Regions from separate parts of the Hydrogenophaga sp. RAC07 genome, predicted to be linked through region 2. Evidence: riboswitches for the same ligand, from Rfam matches in the RefSeq annotation. Region 2 holds a riboswitch; the other holds the start of a gene.

Region 1 (7,533 bases), 720 kb from region 2:
TCTGCGCAATGCCGATCACCTTGTTTTCCTTGTTCTCGACCTTGCGCAGGTACATGTCCTGGATCGGGTTGTGGGCCGCGCTCATCTTCCACTTGCCGCGCGGGCTGTCGATCTCGGCGCTGTTCATGGCCGCGTACAACGCCTGCTTGTTGTTCAGGTCGCCCTTGACCGCGTTGGCGCCCTTGATGAGCAGCAGACCCGTGTCGTAGCCCTGCACCGCATACACGTCAGGCTGCATGCGGAAGGTCTTGGCGTACTCGAGGCGGAATTTCTTGTTGCGCGGCGTGTCCAGCGAGTCGCTGTAGTGCATGGTGGTCAGCACGCCGTTGGCGGCATCACCGGCGGCATCGAGCACGCCCTCGGTCAGGAAGCCCGAGCCGTAGAGCTGGATGTTCTTGTTCAGGCCAGCGGCTGCGAAGTCGCGCAGGAACTTGGCCGCGCCGCCACCGGCAAAGAAGCAGGCCACGGCATCGGGGTTGAGCGAGGCAATCTCGGTCAGCAGGGCCTGGAATTCCACGTTGGGGAAGGGCAGGCCCAGCTTCTTGATGATGGTGCCGCCGGCTTCGGTGTAGCTCTTCTCGAAGCCTTCAAAGGCCTCTTCGCCGGCCGCGTAGTTCCAGGTGATCCACACGGCCTTCTTGTGGCCGCGCTCCATCATGGCCTTGCCCAGCGCCAGCGTGGGTTGGGAGTTGGTGAACGAGGTGCGGAAGACGTTGGGCGAGCACTGCGCACGGGTGGCCACGTGCACGCCGGCGTTGGGGATCAGGCTGAGCACGCCGCTGTCGCGTGCCACCTTGTGGATGCCCATCTGCACGCCGGAGTGGACCGTGCCCACGAGCACGTCGACCTTGTCGCGCTGCACCAGGCGGGTGGCGTTCTCGATGCCCTTGGCCGGGTTCGACTCGTCGTCGACCTTGAAGAACTCGACCTCTCGGCCGCCGAGCTTGCCGCCCTGTTCGTTGAGTGCCATGCGGAAGCCGTTTTCAATCGCCACGCCCAGCTGGGCGAAGGTGCCGGTGTAGGGCAGCATGAAACCCACGCGGACCTTGTCCGACTGTGCGCGCGCGAATTCGGGCAACAACAGGCCGGTGGACGCGGCGCCGATCACGGCAGCGCTTCGGGTCAGGACAAGTCGGCGAGTGGTCATTGGGGATCTCCAGGTGGGTTGGCGGAAAGCGATGAGGTGCAGGGGGAATGTAGACGGCGGGGTATCGATTGGCGATACAGAATAACCCGTACTTGAGGCTTGAACTATTTATATATGAATCGGCGAACGCCGGGTCAGGCGGTTGCGGGCAGTGCCAGTGCCAGCCAATCGCGCGCCCAGGCCGTGCACACCACCTCGGGTTCGGTGCCGGCGGAAGCGTCGTGGCGGAACACCTCGCCGATGCGCACCGCGCCCAGGTCGGCCAGGCGTTCATCGAAGCGCAGGCCGCCGTTGCAGAAGGTCTGGGGGTAGACGCTGTCGCCCAGCGCGATCACGCCATAACGCACGCTGCCCAGGAATTTGGGTTGGCTGGCCAGGGATTCGTAGAGATGGCGGGCGTTGTCGGGCACGTCGCCCGCGCCGTAGGTGGAGGAACAGATGACGTAAAGTGCATCTTCGTCAAACACCGAGATGTCCAGCCCATCCATCATGCGGACCTCGATGGACGGGACGAGATCCACGCAATCCATCTCGATGGCCTGTGCCACGTACTCGGCCGTGTTGGTCATGGTGCCGACCAGGATGAGGAGTTTTGAAGGGGTGCTCATAGGGGGTACAGGCAATATACTTCATGTTTTTCCGCCGGCCATCCGGGAAAACCCTTCGCTTTGGGTGGCTGGCCCGGCGCTACCCGTGCGGGTTGGTTGGGACGTTTCAGTGGGTTGTACATGCGTTTTCCAGAGTCAAGTTGCTGGTGGCCTCGTCACCACAGCTTCCCAAATCCGGGTCGGATGAACAGCCTGCTGAAAGTTCACATCCAGTGCCAACCATCCGGTACCCGCGAGAACCCACACCGCAGAGGTCATTCCATGCCGGGACAAACGTCCGCGCAACCAGGTGCGTCGGCATTGAGCGCGCTCAAGCGGGTTGTTTGCCGCACCGCACAGACTGCTGGTCAAGTGAATCCGCCGTTGGAAAGGAGCACCGTCGTGAGCCGCATCCTCGTGGTTTATTACTCCCTCAGCGGTCATACCGAATTCGTGGCCCGGCAGATCGCGGCCCGCTGCCACGAAGACCTGGAGCGCATCCAGGACCGCAACCCGCGACAGGGCGTTCTCGGGTACGTACGGTCCTCGTTCACGACTGGCCCTGACCGAACGCGCGGTGCCGCAATGCCAGCGCGATCCGGCCCTGCTGCGTTTCCTGCAGGACATCCAGCGCCAGCCGTCCTCGTCCGTCTCGCTGCCGCCCGCTTCTTGCACCCAACCTGTTTCCAACCGGAACCGATTCGTGTTGTGTGACATCGGGCGCGTTGGCGTCGGGTGCCGGGTGCAGCGGGGCCAGGCGCCACAGCGCTCCATGAACCGGGCAGCTCGGTCACCCCAAGGCCGCCACAGGCACCGCCAAGCCTGAGCGCATGCGTTCCCACTGCGCCACATGCTCGCCGAGCTGGTGCGCCGTGATGGCCGAGAGTGTCCAGCCCAGGTGGCCATGGCCGGTGTTGTAGAACACGTTGGCCTGTCTGCCCGCGCCCACGCGCGGCATCATGTCGGGCATCATGGGCCGCAGGCCGGCCCAGGGTTCCACCCTGCGGGTGCTCACACCCGGGAAACACTGGTTCACCCAGTTCACCAGCGGCCGGATGCGGTCGGCGCGGATGTCGAGGTTGATGCCGTTGAACTCGGCCGTGCCGGCCACACGGAATCGGTCCACACCGAGGCGGCTGGTCACCAGCTTGGTCTCGTCGTCCAGCAAGCTCACCTGCGGCGCGGCGGCCTGACTCTGTTCGTCGTTCAGCATCACGGTGATGGAGTAGCCCTTGACCGGATACACGTTGAGCCGGTCGCCGAGCTGGGCGCCGAGCGCGCGGCTGTGCACGCCGGCACTGATCACCACGGCGTCGGCATTCACCACCTGCCCGTCGGACAGCGTCACCTTCGCGTTGGTGCCGGTGCTGCGCACGCGGGCCACCGTCTGGCCGGTCATGAGATGCACGCCCATCCGTGCACAGGCCTTGCTCAGGCCGTGGGTGAACTTGTGGATGTCGCCGGTGCTGTCGCTCTCGGTGTAGTAGCCGCCGAAGTAGTCGCCTTGCAGGGTGGGCTCGATGGCGCGCATCTCGTCGGGCGTGACGGCGCGGCGCGGCAGGCCGCCTTCGGCCAGCAGCCTGGAGACTTCGCCCGCGTGCTCGAAGCCGGCGCGGTCGCGGTAGATGTGCAGGATGCCTTGGCGCTTCAGGTCGAAGTCGATGCCCTCGGCCCGTGCCCAGCCGAACAGGTGCTCGCGTGCCGCGATGGCCAGGCGCGTGGTGGCCACGGTGTTGCTGCGGTACTTGGGGATGGACGCGACGAACTCGGCGAACCAGCTGAGCTTGTGCCAGCTCGGGGTGGGGTTGACGAGCAGCGGTGCGTCGGCCTTGAACATCCACTTCAGGCCCTTGAGCAGGGTGGAAGGATGGGTCCAGACCTCGGCGTTGGAGGCCGAGAGCTGGCCGCCGTTGGCATGGCTGGTTTCCATGCCCGCGTAGCGGTGTTTTTCAATCAGGGTGACCTGGTGGCCCTGACGGGCCAGGGCGTAGGCGCTGGTGACGCCGGTGATGCCGCCGCCGATGACGATGAGGTGTGCCATGGGAATCTCGCTTGCAGAGTCGTCAAACAATGGAGGACACAGTCCGCACACCGTGTGCGGACCATGACCCCCTCTGTTTGTGACCTGAGAGATTCACCGGCCCCTGGGGCTGGCTTGCTCCTGCGGTGGGCCGGGGGACGAATCCCGGCCACTCTTCAGAGTGTGTTGCGTGTCGACCGGTCCTTTTGCCTGAGAGTTTCCGGGGCGGTTGCTCCTTCGGCGCCAGCCTGCTTTTCAGGCCAGTCTCTCCCGGTCGACGTGTTTGAGGCGCTTATTGTGCCTGCAGCTGGATCGACTTCGCGATGGCGCGGAACTGCTGGATGCCGTCGGCGTAGGCCTGGTCCACCGCCTTGAGTGACAGCGGCTTGGCCAGCAGCTGGCTGTTCGCTTCCAGCGCCTGGTGCACGCCGGGATCGGCCAGCGTTTCGGTGATGGCCTTGTGCAGCGTGGTCACCACCGGCTCCGGGGTGTCCTTCTTCACGAAGTAGCCGGTCCAGATGTTGAAGGTGAAGTTCTTGAGCTGGGTGCTCTCGGTGATGGCGGGGTAGCTCTTCACGTTCTCGAGCCGCTCGCTGTTGAGCATGGCCAGCACCTTGACGCGGCCGCTCTTGTGCATGTCGTCGTACTTCTTGCCGTAGGGCGCCAGGAAAAAGTCGACCTGGCTGGCCAGCAGGTCCTGCTCGGCCGGCGCTGCGCCCTTGTACGGCACATGCACCATGGGAATGCCGGTGACCTTGGACAGGTGCTCGCCGAGCAGGTGGTAGAACGAGCCGGGGCCGACGCTGGCGTAGGTCAGGGGCCGGCCCTGCTGCGCCGCCTTGCGGGCCTGGTCCAGGAACTCGTCCACGGTGCTGGCGGGGAAGTCCTTGCGGGCGAGAAACGCGATCTGCGCGGTGGCGATCATCTGCACCAGACGGAAGTCCTCGCTCTTGAACTTGATGGACGCAATGGCCAAGGGCGCGAGGATGAGTTCGTTGGGTGAACCCTGGAACACGGTGTAGCCGTCGCTGGCACCGTTGAGCACTTTCTGCGCGGCAATCGACCCGCTGGCTCCACCCAGGTTCTCAATGACGACCGGCTGGCCCAGTTGTTTGCCCAGGGTGTTGTTGACCGAGCGCGCGATCACGTCCGACAGGCCACCAGCCGGGTAGGGCACCATCAGCGTCACCGGCCGGGTGGGGTAGCTCTGCGCCTGTGCTGCGCCGGATACGCTGGCCAGGGCGATGGCCGCCGCGGCCACCAGGGTTTTGAAGGGGCTGTTCATGGGTGTCTCCAGTGGGTTGTTCAGGGTGGGTTGGGGGAAAGCAGCGTGTTGACCAGCGCGATCCAGTACGCGGCGCCGGTGGCGATGTTGTGGTCGTTGAAGTCGTAGGCGGGGTTGTGCACCATGCAGGCGCCGGGCTCCTGGCCGGCGCCGTTGCCGATGAACAAATAGCTGCCCGGCACACGCTCCAACATGAAGGCAAAGTCTTCGCTGCCGGTGAGCATGGGGCCCTGGGCCACCACCTGCTCGGGCGGAAAATGCGCCTGTGCCACCGCGAGGGCCAGCTCGGTCTGCCGAGCGTCGTTGACCAGCACCGCGTAGCCGGGGCGCCAGTCGATCTCGGCGCGCACACCGAAGCTCTCGGCCTGCAGGCGAACCAGGTCGCGGATGCGTTGCTCGACGCTGCGACGCACCTGCGGGTCCAGGGCACGCACGCTCAGCTCCAGCCGGGCCGAGGCGGGAATCACGTTGTTGGCCTGGCCCGCGTGCACGGCGCCCACGGTGACCACGGCCGGCTGCATCGGGTCCACATGGCGCGAGACGATGGTCTGCAGCGCCATGACGATGGACGCCGCCGCGACCACCACGTCGGTCGCCTTGTGGGGCATGGCGCCATGGCCGCCCATGCCGTGCAGCGTGACGGTGGCGTAGTCGGAAGAGGCCATCGTCGCTCCGCTGCGAAACACCAGCTGGCCCTGCGCGAAGCCGGGCATGTTGTGCATGGCAAAGATGGCGTCGCAGGGGAAACGCTCGAACAGGCCGTCCTCCATCATCTTCAGGGCGCCACCACCGCCTTCTTCGGCGGGCTGGAAGATCAGGTTGAGTGTGCCGTCGAACCTGCCTTGTGTGGCCAGGTGCTGCGCGGCGGCCAGCAGCATGGCGGTGTGGCCGTCGTGACCGCAGGCGTGCATCACGCCGTGGTGGCAACTGGACCAGTCGGTGCCGCTGTCCTCGACGATGGGCAGCGCGTCCATGTCCGCGCGCAGTCCGATGACCCGCGTGGAGCTGCCGCGGCGCAGCTGGCCCACCACCCCGGTGCCGCCCAGGCCGGTAATCACCGCGTAACCCCAGGCCTGCAGCTTCTGCGCCACCAGGGCACTGGTGCGGTGCTCGTCGAAGGCCAGTTCGGGATGGCGGTGGATGTCGCGCCGCAGTGCGACGAACTCCTGAACTGCAAGATCGCTGAGACGTTCCAAGGCAGGTGCTCCGGCTGAGGGGTCGTGGGAAGCGGCATTCAAAGCCGCTGGCGACCAGGTTTCATGAACTTTGCTGGATGCTAGAAAGCGATGGGCTTAAAGTCCAATGCATTGCAGATCAATGATCAATAACTTTCACTGAGGGCTTGACATGACGCTGGTGCAGCTCAGGCATTTCGTGGTGCTGGCCGAGGTCGGAACGTTTGTGCAGGCAGCGGCGGCCCTGTTCTTGACCCAGCCTGCGCTCACCCGCAGCATCCATGCGCTGGAGGAAGAGTTGGGCGGCGCCTTGTTCGACCGCCTTGGGCGGCGCATTTCGCTGACCCCTTTCGGTGACGAGGTGCTGGTACGCGCAAGGCGTCTGGTGAGCGACGCCGAGGCGCTCAAACAGGCTGGCCAGGGGCTGCACGCGGGTCTCATCGGGCAGCTTCGTGTGGGCCTGAGCTCGGCGCCAGGCGCGCTGCTGAGCACCCCGCTGATGCTGCACATGGCCGAGCACCACCCCCGGTTGCAGCTTCAGATCTCTCGCGGCAACACCGCCGTGCTGCTCCATGCACTACGCGAACAACAACTGGACGCGGCGATCGTCGACATCCGCGACATGCGTCCTTCGGCCGAACTGAAGGTGTCGCTGGCGTTTGAACTGAGCGCAGGATTTCTGGTGAGGCCGAACCACCCCCTGGCGCAACGAGGCGGTCCGGTGGGCCTCGAGGATGTCATGGCCTACCCGGTGGCATCCACGCCCTTGAGTGACGAGGTTGCCCGCATGCTGATTGCCCGCTACGGCCCGCAAGCCAACCCGGACGACATGGTTACGCTGCGCTGCGACGAGACCATGAGCATCGTCGACGTGGCGCGACGCAGCAACGCCATCGTGCTCACCGTCAACGCAGCGGCGGTCGATCTGATCCGGCTGGAGGTGTCACCCAGTCTCGATGCCACGGCGCGGTTCGGGCTGGTCACTTCAGCGAAGCGTCAGGAGGCGCCTGCCCTTCGCATCCTGCGCTCCCAGCTGCCCTGCTGGACAGCCGCTCTCACATGCGCGCCATGACCTGATTCGAAAAGGGGGCTTCGACGGCAACAAGCGCCGCGTGGAGCTTGTTCAGCGTCGGCTGTCTCCGCCGCGGCATGGAGGTGATGCGAAGGCTCGGCACGCACATCAAAGGGACGTGAGAACGCACGCGACCAGAAGGCGTGCGGCATGCCCTGCTGGCGGTATGCATGTTCAACGTGTATGCGTTCTTTGCCCACGGAGATGGATCCGGGGTCGAACCTGGCCGCCTTGCGGGCAGACTTCC
Region 2 (7,533 bases):
GCAAAGCCCGGCCAGGTGATGGGAATCATCTCGCTGGTGGCGTTGAGCTTCATGGTGCAAGAGCCCAGCGGGATCATGCTGCGGTCCAGCGCCAGGTCCTTGTCGGAGAGCGCGCGGATGTAGCGCAGCATGCCGGTCTCGGAATGGTGGCTGTGGAACACCGGGTGCGTGAGGTAGGCGCTGGTGCGGCGCAGCTCGGTGGGAATGCGCGGCTCGATGCCTTTTTCGAATTCGGCAAAACCGGGCAGGCTCTGGCCGTGCAGCGCGAACACGCCCCACAGTTTTTCGATGTCTTCGCGCGTGGTGGTCTCGTCCAGCGTGATGCCCACGTACTCGCCCCAGCTCAGGCGAAGGTTCATGCCGGCGTCCACCGCGCGCTGCAGCAGCGTGGCGGCGCGGTCACCGGCCTTGAAGGTGAGCGTGTCGAAGGCGCTCTCGCTGGTGGGCGTCCAGCCCAGTTGCTCCAGGCCCTGTGCCAGCACCGCCGTGTAGGCGGCCACGCGCTGCGCAATGCGCTTGAGTCCCGCGGGTCCGTGGTACACGGCGTACATGCTGGCCACCACCGCCGGCAGCACCTGCGCCGTGCAGATGTTGGACGTGGCCTTTTCGCGGCGGATGTGCTGCTCGCGCGTTTGCAGCGCAAGGCGGTAGGTGGGGTTGCCGTGGGCGTCCACGCTCACACCGACCAGACGGCCGGGCAGCGAGCGCTTGAACTCGTCGCGGCAGGCCATGAAGGCAGCGTGGGGTCCGCCCGCGCCCATGGGCATGCCGAAGCGCTGGGTGGTGCCCACCACGATGTCGGCGCCCCATTCGCCCGGCGGCGTGATGAGGGTGAGCGCCAGCAAATCGGCGGCGGCGATGAAGGCTGCGCCTTTGCCTTGCACCGTCTTCACATCGGCGGCCAGGTCTTCAATGCGGCCGCTGGTGCTCGGGTACTGCGCGAGCACGGCAAAGTAGCCGTCGTCGGCCAGCGCTGCGTTCCACTCGGCGGCCGAGTTGGCCACCAGCACCTGGATGCCCAGCGGCGCGGCACGCGTCTGCACCACCTCGATGGTTTGCGGGTGGCAGTCGCCCGCCACCACGATGGTGTTGCCCTTGCTTTTCACGGAGCGTTTGGCCAGCGTCATCGCCTCGGCGGCGGCGGTCGCTTCGTCGAGCATGGAGGCGTTGGCAATCGCCATGCCGGTGAGGTCGCACACCATGGTCTGGAAGTTGATCAGCGCTTCCATGCGCCCCTGCGAGATCTCGGCCTGGTAGGGCGTGTAGGCGGTGTACCAGGCGGGGTTCTCCAGCACGTTGCGCAGGATCACGCCCGGTGTGTGGGTGCCGTGGTAACCCTGCCCGATGAAGCTCTTGAGCAGCTGGTTCTGCTCGGCAATCGCCTTCAGCTCGACCAGTGCGGCGGCTTCGGTGATGGCCGGTGGCAGCTGCATGCCCTGGCTGCGCGCGATGCTGCGCGGCACGATGCCGTCGATCAGCGCGCGGCGCGAGGCCTCGCCGATGACCGAGAGCATCAGCGCTTCGTCGGCTTCGCCGATGCCGATGTGGCGGGCCACGAACTCGGACGGGTTCTCGAGTTCATCCAGGGGTTTGACAGACGGCATCAGCATGGAAAGGCTCCGGCGGAATGGTTCAGGCGTTGGATGAGAAGGCGGCGTAGGCGGTCTCGTCGAGCAGGGCGTCGACCTGTGCCGGGTCGGACAGCTTGACCTTGAAGAACCAGCCGCTCTTGAGCGGGTCGCTGTTGGCCAGCGAGGGGTCGGCGCGCAGGGCTTCGTTGACCTCGGTCACTTCACCGCTCACGGGCATGTACACGTCGGCCGCGGCCTTGACGGACTCGACAACGCCGGCCACGTCCTTCTGCGCAAAGCTCTTGCCCACCTCGGGCAGGTCGACAAACACCACGTCGCCCAGCGCGTCCTGCGCATGCACGGTGATGCCGACGGTGGCGATGTCGCCGTCAACGCTGATCCATTCGTGGTCTTCGGTGTACTTGGTGGTCATGGGAAAGCTCCTGAAAAAAGAAGAGGGACAGGGATTCAACCGCGGAAGTAGCGGTTGGGCACAAAGGGCATGGCGCTGACTTCCATGGGCACCGGCTTGCCGCGCACCATGGCGTGCAGGCGCGTGCCCAAGGCCGCGTGTGCGGGGCTCACATAGCCCATGGCCACGGGCTTGTCGGCGCTGGGGCCGAGCAGGCCGCTGGTGACTTCGCCGATGGTCTCGCCGCCGGGGGTTTGCAGCGCGGTGTGGTCACGCACGGGAACACGTTCGAGCGCGATCAAACCGACACGCTTGCGTTGCAACGGCTCGGTGCCATCGAGCTGCGCGAGCACACGCGCCGCACCCGGAAAGCCGCCCGCTCGCGCGCCACCGGTGCGACGCACTTTCTGCATCGCCCAGTTGAGCGCGGCTTCCACCGGCGTGGTGGTGGTGTCGATGTCGTTGCCGTAGAGGCACAGGCCGGCTTCCAGGCGCAGCGAGTTGCGGGCGCCCAGACCCACCGGTTTCACCTCGGGCTCGGCCAGCAGGGCGCGGGCGAAGGCCTCGGCGCTCGCAGCCGGCACCGAGATCTCGAAGCCGTCTTCGCCGGTGTAGCCGCTGCGGGTGATGAAGAGGTCGGCGCCTTGCCAGTTGAAGGCGCCGCCGGTCATGAAGACCAGCTTGTCCACGCCGGGCACGAGCCGCTGAAGCGCCGTCACAGCTTGTGGGCCTTGCAGGGCAAGCAGGCCGCGATCGAACTGGGGCTCGACGGTGCAGCGGCTGCCGATGCGCTCGATGATGTGGGCCAGGTCGCCGTGTTTGCAGGCACCGTTGACGATCACGAAGAGGTCGGTGCCCCGGTTCACGAACATCAGGTCGTCGATGATGCCGCCGACGTCGTTGAGCAGCAGGCCGTAGCGCTGCTTGCCCACGGCCAGATCGATCACGTCCACCGGCATCAGCGACTCGAAGGCCGCGGCAGCATCCGCGCCCACCAGCCTCAGCTGGCCCATGTGCGAGACATCGAACAGGCCGGCGGCTGCGCGGGTGTGGTGGTGTTCAGCCATCAGGCCGGCGGGGTACTGCACCGGCATGCTGTAGCCGGCAAACGGCACCATGCGGGCGCCGAGTTCGGTGTGCAGGGCGTGCAACGGGGTCTTGAGGAGATCGGTGTCGGACACGGAGGGCTCGCAGGCAAAAGGGGCAGGCCCCAAGGGGGCGGAACACGGTTCATCCGTGCGCTGCCCCACTGTCCGCTTTACCTGAGAGATTCACGCGGGCGATGCCGCGTTTGCTCCTTCGGTGGATCGCCTCGATGAGCGATCTCTCTCCAGGGGGGTACACCGGCCTCGCGACCCGTGTTTGCCAGTCCTTTTGCCTGAGCGTTCAGGGCCACATGGGTGACCTCCTGCGCCTTCGGCGGCCACCTCGGGGGCGGCGCTCTCCTGACCCGGCCGAGTGTAGCCGACGGCATCCTGAAAAGGGTTGCTCAGGTGCTTTCCAGGGTGGATTCGGGCAGCAGCTTGGCCAGGCGTTCGCTGATCGCGTCGGCCCGTGCCGCGCCCGCCATGCCCTCGATGGCCATGAGCATGTCGCGGCTCACCGCCAGCATGGCAGCCGCGTCACGCGCTTCGCGCAACGCGTCCCGGAACTGCGCAGCCATCTCCTTGTGGCGTGGAGCGAACATGCGCTCGCTGATGTCGAACAAAAACATGCGTGCGCTGGCCAGTGAACGCGGTCCCGAAAAGGCGTCAACCGAGGCTTTGGTGCCCGCCGGTTCCTGCGGTGATGGCGTTGCAGGCGCAGGTGGGGCCTCGTCAACGATGTAGCCCTGGGCCAGCAACTCGCGCACGATCCCGGCGCCCAGGCCTCCAAAGAGCGCCTGCAGCGAGGCCGTGGCCTTGCGACCGTCCGCCACCAGCAGCACGGCGCGCTCGCGCTGGCCCAGCGTGCGTTGGCCGGGTTGCAGCTCGGCGCGGCCTTTGTCGGTCTTGTTCAGCATGGTGTGGCAGCGTGTGATGGCAGAAGCCCGCACTGTGGTCAGGCCATGTGACGACGCGGTGAAACACAGACGTGAAAAAGCCGCCCGGAGGCGGCTTGTCGAAGGAATCCCGGAAGGCCGTGACTTCGCTCACATGCCCGCGTAGTTCGGTCCACCGCCCCCCTCGGGCGTGACCCACACGATGTTCTGCGTCGGATCCTTGATGTCGCAGGTCTTGCAGTGCACGCAGTTCTGCGCGTTGATCTGCAGGCGGTCGGTGTTGTCGTCGTTCTTCACGTACTCGTAGACGCCTGCCGGGCAGTAGCGGCTCTCGGGGCCGGCGTACTTGGCCAGGTTGATCTGCACCGGCACGCTGTTGTTCTTGAGCGTGAGGTGGGCCGGCTGGTTCTCTTCGTGGTTGGTGTTGGACACGAACACGCTGGAGAGCTTGTCGAAGGTGATCTTGCCGTCGGGCTTGGGGTACGTGATCTTCGGCATCTCGTCGGCCGGGCGCAGCTTCAGGTGGTCGGGTGTGGTGTTGTGCAGCGTCCAGGGCGGCGTCTTCACGCCCACCTTGGGCAGGAACCAGTGCTCCACACCGGTCATGAGCTTGCCCAGCAACGGGCTCTTCTTGAACCAGTTCTTGAAGTTGCGGTAGGTCCAGAGCTCCTCATGCAGCCAGCTTTTCTCGAAGCGCTCGGTGAATCCGGAAAGCTCGTCGCTCTGGCGGCCGGCGGTCACCGCTTCAAACGCGGCTTCGGCGCAGAGCATGCCGCTCTTGATGGCCGCGTGGCTGCCCTTGATGCGCGCGGCGTTCAGAAAGCCGGCGTTGCAGCCCACCATGGCGCCACCCGGAAACACCAGCTTGGGCAGGGCCTGTGGCGTGCCGTTGTTCAGCGCGCGCGCGCCGTAGCCCAGGCGCTTGCCGCCTTCGATGTGCGCGAGGATGCTGGGGTGCGTTTTCCAGCGCTGCATTTCTTCGAACGGCGACATCCAGGGGTTCTGGTAGTCCAGGCCGACCACCAGGCCCAGCGTGACCTTGTTGCCTTCGAGGTGGTAGAGGAAACCACCGCCGAAGGTGTCGGCGTCCATGGGCCAGCCGGCGGTGTGCACCACCAGGCCGGGCTTGGCCTTCTCGGCCGGGATTTCCCACAGCTCCTTGATGCCGATGGCAAACGTCTGCGCGTCCTTGCCCTCGGTGAGCTTGTATTTGGCGATGAGCTGTTTGCCCAGGTGACCGCGCGCGCCTTCGGCAAACACGGTGTACTTGGCGTGCAGCTCCATGCCGAGCTGGAAGTGGCCGGTGGGCTCGCCGTCCTTGCCCAGGCCCAGGTGGCCGGTGGCCACACCCTTGACGGAGCCGTCCTCGTTGTAGAGCACTTCGGCCGCGGTGAAGCCCGGGAAGATTTCCACACCCAGGGCTTCGGCCTGCTCGCCCAGCCACTTGGTGACCGCGCCCAGGCTGATCACATAACAACCGTCGTTGTGGAAGTTGCGCGGCATCAGCCAGTCGGGCGTGCGGGTGGCGCCGGTCTCGGTGAGCACCAGCAAGTCATCGCCCGTCACGGGCTGGTGCAACGGGGCGCCACGTTCTTTCCAGTCGGGGAACAGTTCGGTGATGGCGATCGGGTCCATCACCGCGCCACTCAGAATGTGCGCGCCGGGCTCAGAGCCTTTTTCCAGCACACACACATTGATCTCGCTGCCCTTCTCGGTGGCCAGCTGCTTGAGGCGGATGGCGGTGGACAGGCCTGCGGGGCCGCCACCGACCACGACCACGTCGTATTCCATGGCTTCGCGGGGGCCGAACTGGGCCAGCAATTCATCGTGGGTCATCGGGGGGTCTCGCTGATAATGATTTTCAAGAAGGCGCAGAGTGTGCCTTGCGTGTCACTCGACAGACAGCATTTTATGCGGCACCCGCAAAAAATCGAACGGTCGTACTAATTTCTACTGAGGACTTGCATCGTGGCATACAGCATGGACTTGTCGGGCCGCGTGGCCTTGATCACCGGGGCATCGGGCGGGCTGGGCGAACAGTTCGCCAAAACCCTGGCCAAAGCCGGCGCGGCCGTGGTGCTCGCCAGCCGCCGCACCGACCGCCTCATGGCCCTGCGCGCACACATCGAAGCCGAAGGCGGCGACGCCCACGTGGTGGCCATGGACGTGACCGACCAGGCCTCCATCAAGGCCGCGGTGGCACACGCCGAAACGGAGGTCGGCGCGATCGACATCCTCGTCAACAATTCCGGCGTGAGCACCACGCAGCGTCTGCAGGACGTGAGCGAGGAAGACTACGACTTCATCTTCAACACCAACACCAAGGGTGCTTTTTTCGTGGCGCAAGAGGTGGGCAAGCGCATGCTGGCTCGTGCCAAGGGTGCGGCGCCCGGTACCTATGTGGGTGGGCGCATCGTCAACATCGCGTCCATGGCCGGCCTGAAGGTGCTGCCGCAGATCGGCGTGTACTGCATGAGCAAGGCGGCGGTGGTGCAGATGACCAAGGCCATGGCGGTGGAGTGGGGCAAGTACGGCATCAACGTGAACGCGATCTGCCCGGGCTACATCGACACCGAGATCAACCACCACCACTGGCAGACCGAACAGGGCCAGAAGCTCATCGGCATGTTGCCGCGCAAGCGGGTGGGTGTGCCGACCGATCTGGACGCGGTGCTGGTGATGCTGTGCTCGAACGAGAGCCATTTCATCAACGGCGCGGTGATCGCCGCCGACGACGGTTTCGGAGCCTGAATGACCACTGCGGTGCTGGGCCGGCCTTCGGGCTGGCCGCCGGGCATGGTCACCGGCATCTTCGCGGGCCTGGGTGCCGGCGCGTTCTGGGGCACGACCTTCATCGCGCCCCTGATTGCACCCGGTTTCAGCTCGATCGACCTCACCGTGGGGCGCTACCTCTCGTGTGGTTTGCTGTCGGTAGTTTTGTTGCTATGGGCCGCCCTTCGGGGTGACACGCAACGCCCCACGCTGGCCCAGGCGGGCGCGGCGCTCTGGCTCAGCCTGCTGGGCTACACCGGTTACTACCTGCTGCTGGTGCTGGCCATCCAGGCCGCGGGCGCGGCGCTGCCGGTGCTGATCATCGGCACCATTCCGTTGTGGATCATGTTGTTGGGCAAACCCAAAGGTTTGCGCTGGCGGTCGTTGGTGCCAGGCGTGTTGCTCACGGTGGCGGGCATGGCGCTGATGATGCAGGTGACGGCGCACGGGCAGGACGGAAGCGTGGGCACGAACCTGTGGCTCGGCATTCTTTACGCGGTGCTCGCCATGCTGTCTTGGACCGCGTTTGGCCTGCTCAATGCCCGCTGGCTGGCCAGACACCCCGAAGTCAATTCCACGGTCTGGGCCAATTGGCTCGGTCTTGCCGCGGGAGTGGGGGCGCTGGCCATCTGGGCGGTGGCCGGCACCGATCTGGCCACGCTGGTGTCGCGCCCGGGCTTCGGCACCTTTGTGGCGGTATGTGTGGTCACTGGCATCGGCGCAGCCTGGGTGGCCTCGGTGCTGTGGAACATGGCCAGCCGCCGGCTCAGCGCCAGTCTGGCAGGCCAACTCATCGT

What was found. Region 2 has a riboswitch for glycine ahead of gcvT (glycine cleavage system aminomethyltransferase GcvT). Riboswitches for the same ligand answer to the same signal wherever they lie in the genome.
Region 1: it holds a riboswitch for glycine, as region 2 does, so the genes downstream of both, BSY239_RS09175 (D-amino acid dehydrogenase) here and gcvT (glycine cleavage system aminomethyltransferase GcvT) in region 2, are expected to answer to the same signal.

What each region holds. Positions count from the first base shown of each region.
Region 1 covers NZ_CP016449.1:1,961,866-1,969,398, reverse strand. The annotation lists gene BSY239_RS09185 (ABC transporter substrate-binding protein) at 1-1,147, opposite strand, end outside; gene BSY239_RS09180 (flavodoxin domain-containing protein) at 1,282-1,755, opposite strand; gene BSY239_RS09175 (D-amino acid dehydrogenase) at 2,525-3,775, opposite strand; glycine riboswitch at 3,943-4,037, opposite strand; gene BSY239_RS09170 (tripartite tricarboxylate transporter substrate binding protein) at 4,047-5,039, opposite strand; gene BSY239_RS09165 (M20 aminoacylase family protein) at 5,060-6,235, opposite strand; gene BSY239_RS09160 (LysR family transcriptional regulator) at 6,387-7,286, shown strand.
Region 2 covers NZ_CP016449.1:1,242,044-1,249,576, forward strand. The annotation lists gene gcvP (aminomethyl-transferring glycine dehydrogenase) at 1-1,610, opposite strand, end outside; gene gcvH (glycine cleavage system protein GcvH) at 1,633-2,004, opposite strand; gene gcvT (glycine cleavage system aminomethyltransferase GcvT) at 2,040-3,164, opposite strand; glycine riboswitch at 3,223-3,327, opposite strand; glycine riboswitch at 3,340-3,441, opposite strand; gene BSY239_RS05805 (hypothetical protein) at 3,473-3,985, opposite strand; gene BSY239_RS05810 (electron transfer flavoprotein-ubiquinone oxidoreductase) at 4,115-5,800, opposite strand; gene BSY239_RS05815 (SDR family oxidoreductase) at 5,933-6,715, shown strand; gene BSY239_RS05820 (DMT family transporter) at 6,716-7,533, shown strand, end outside.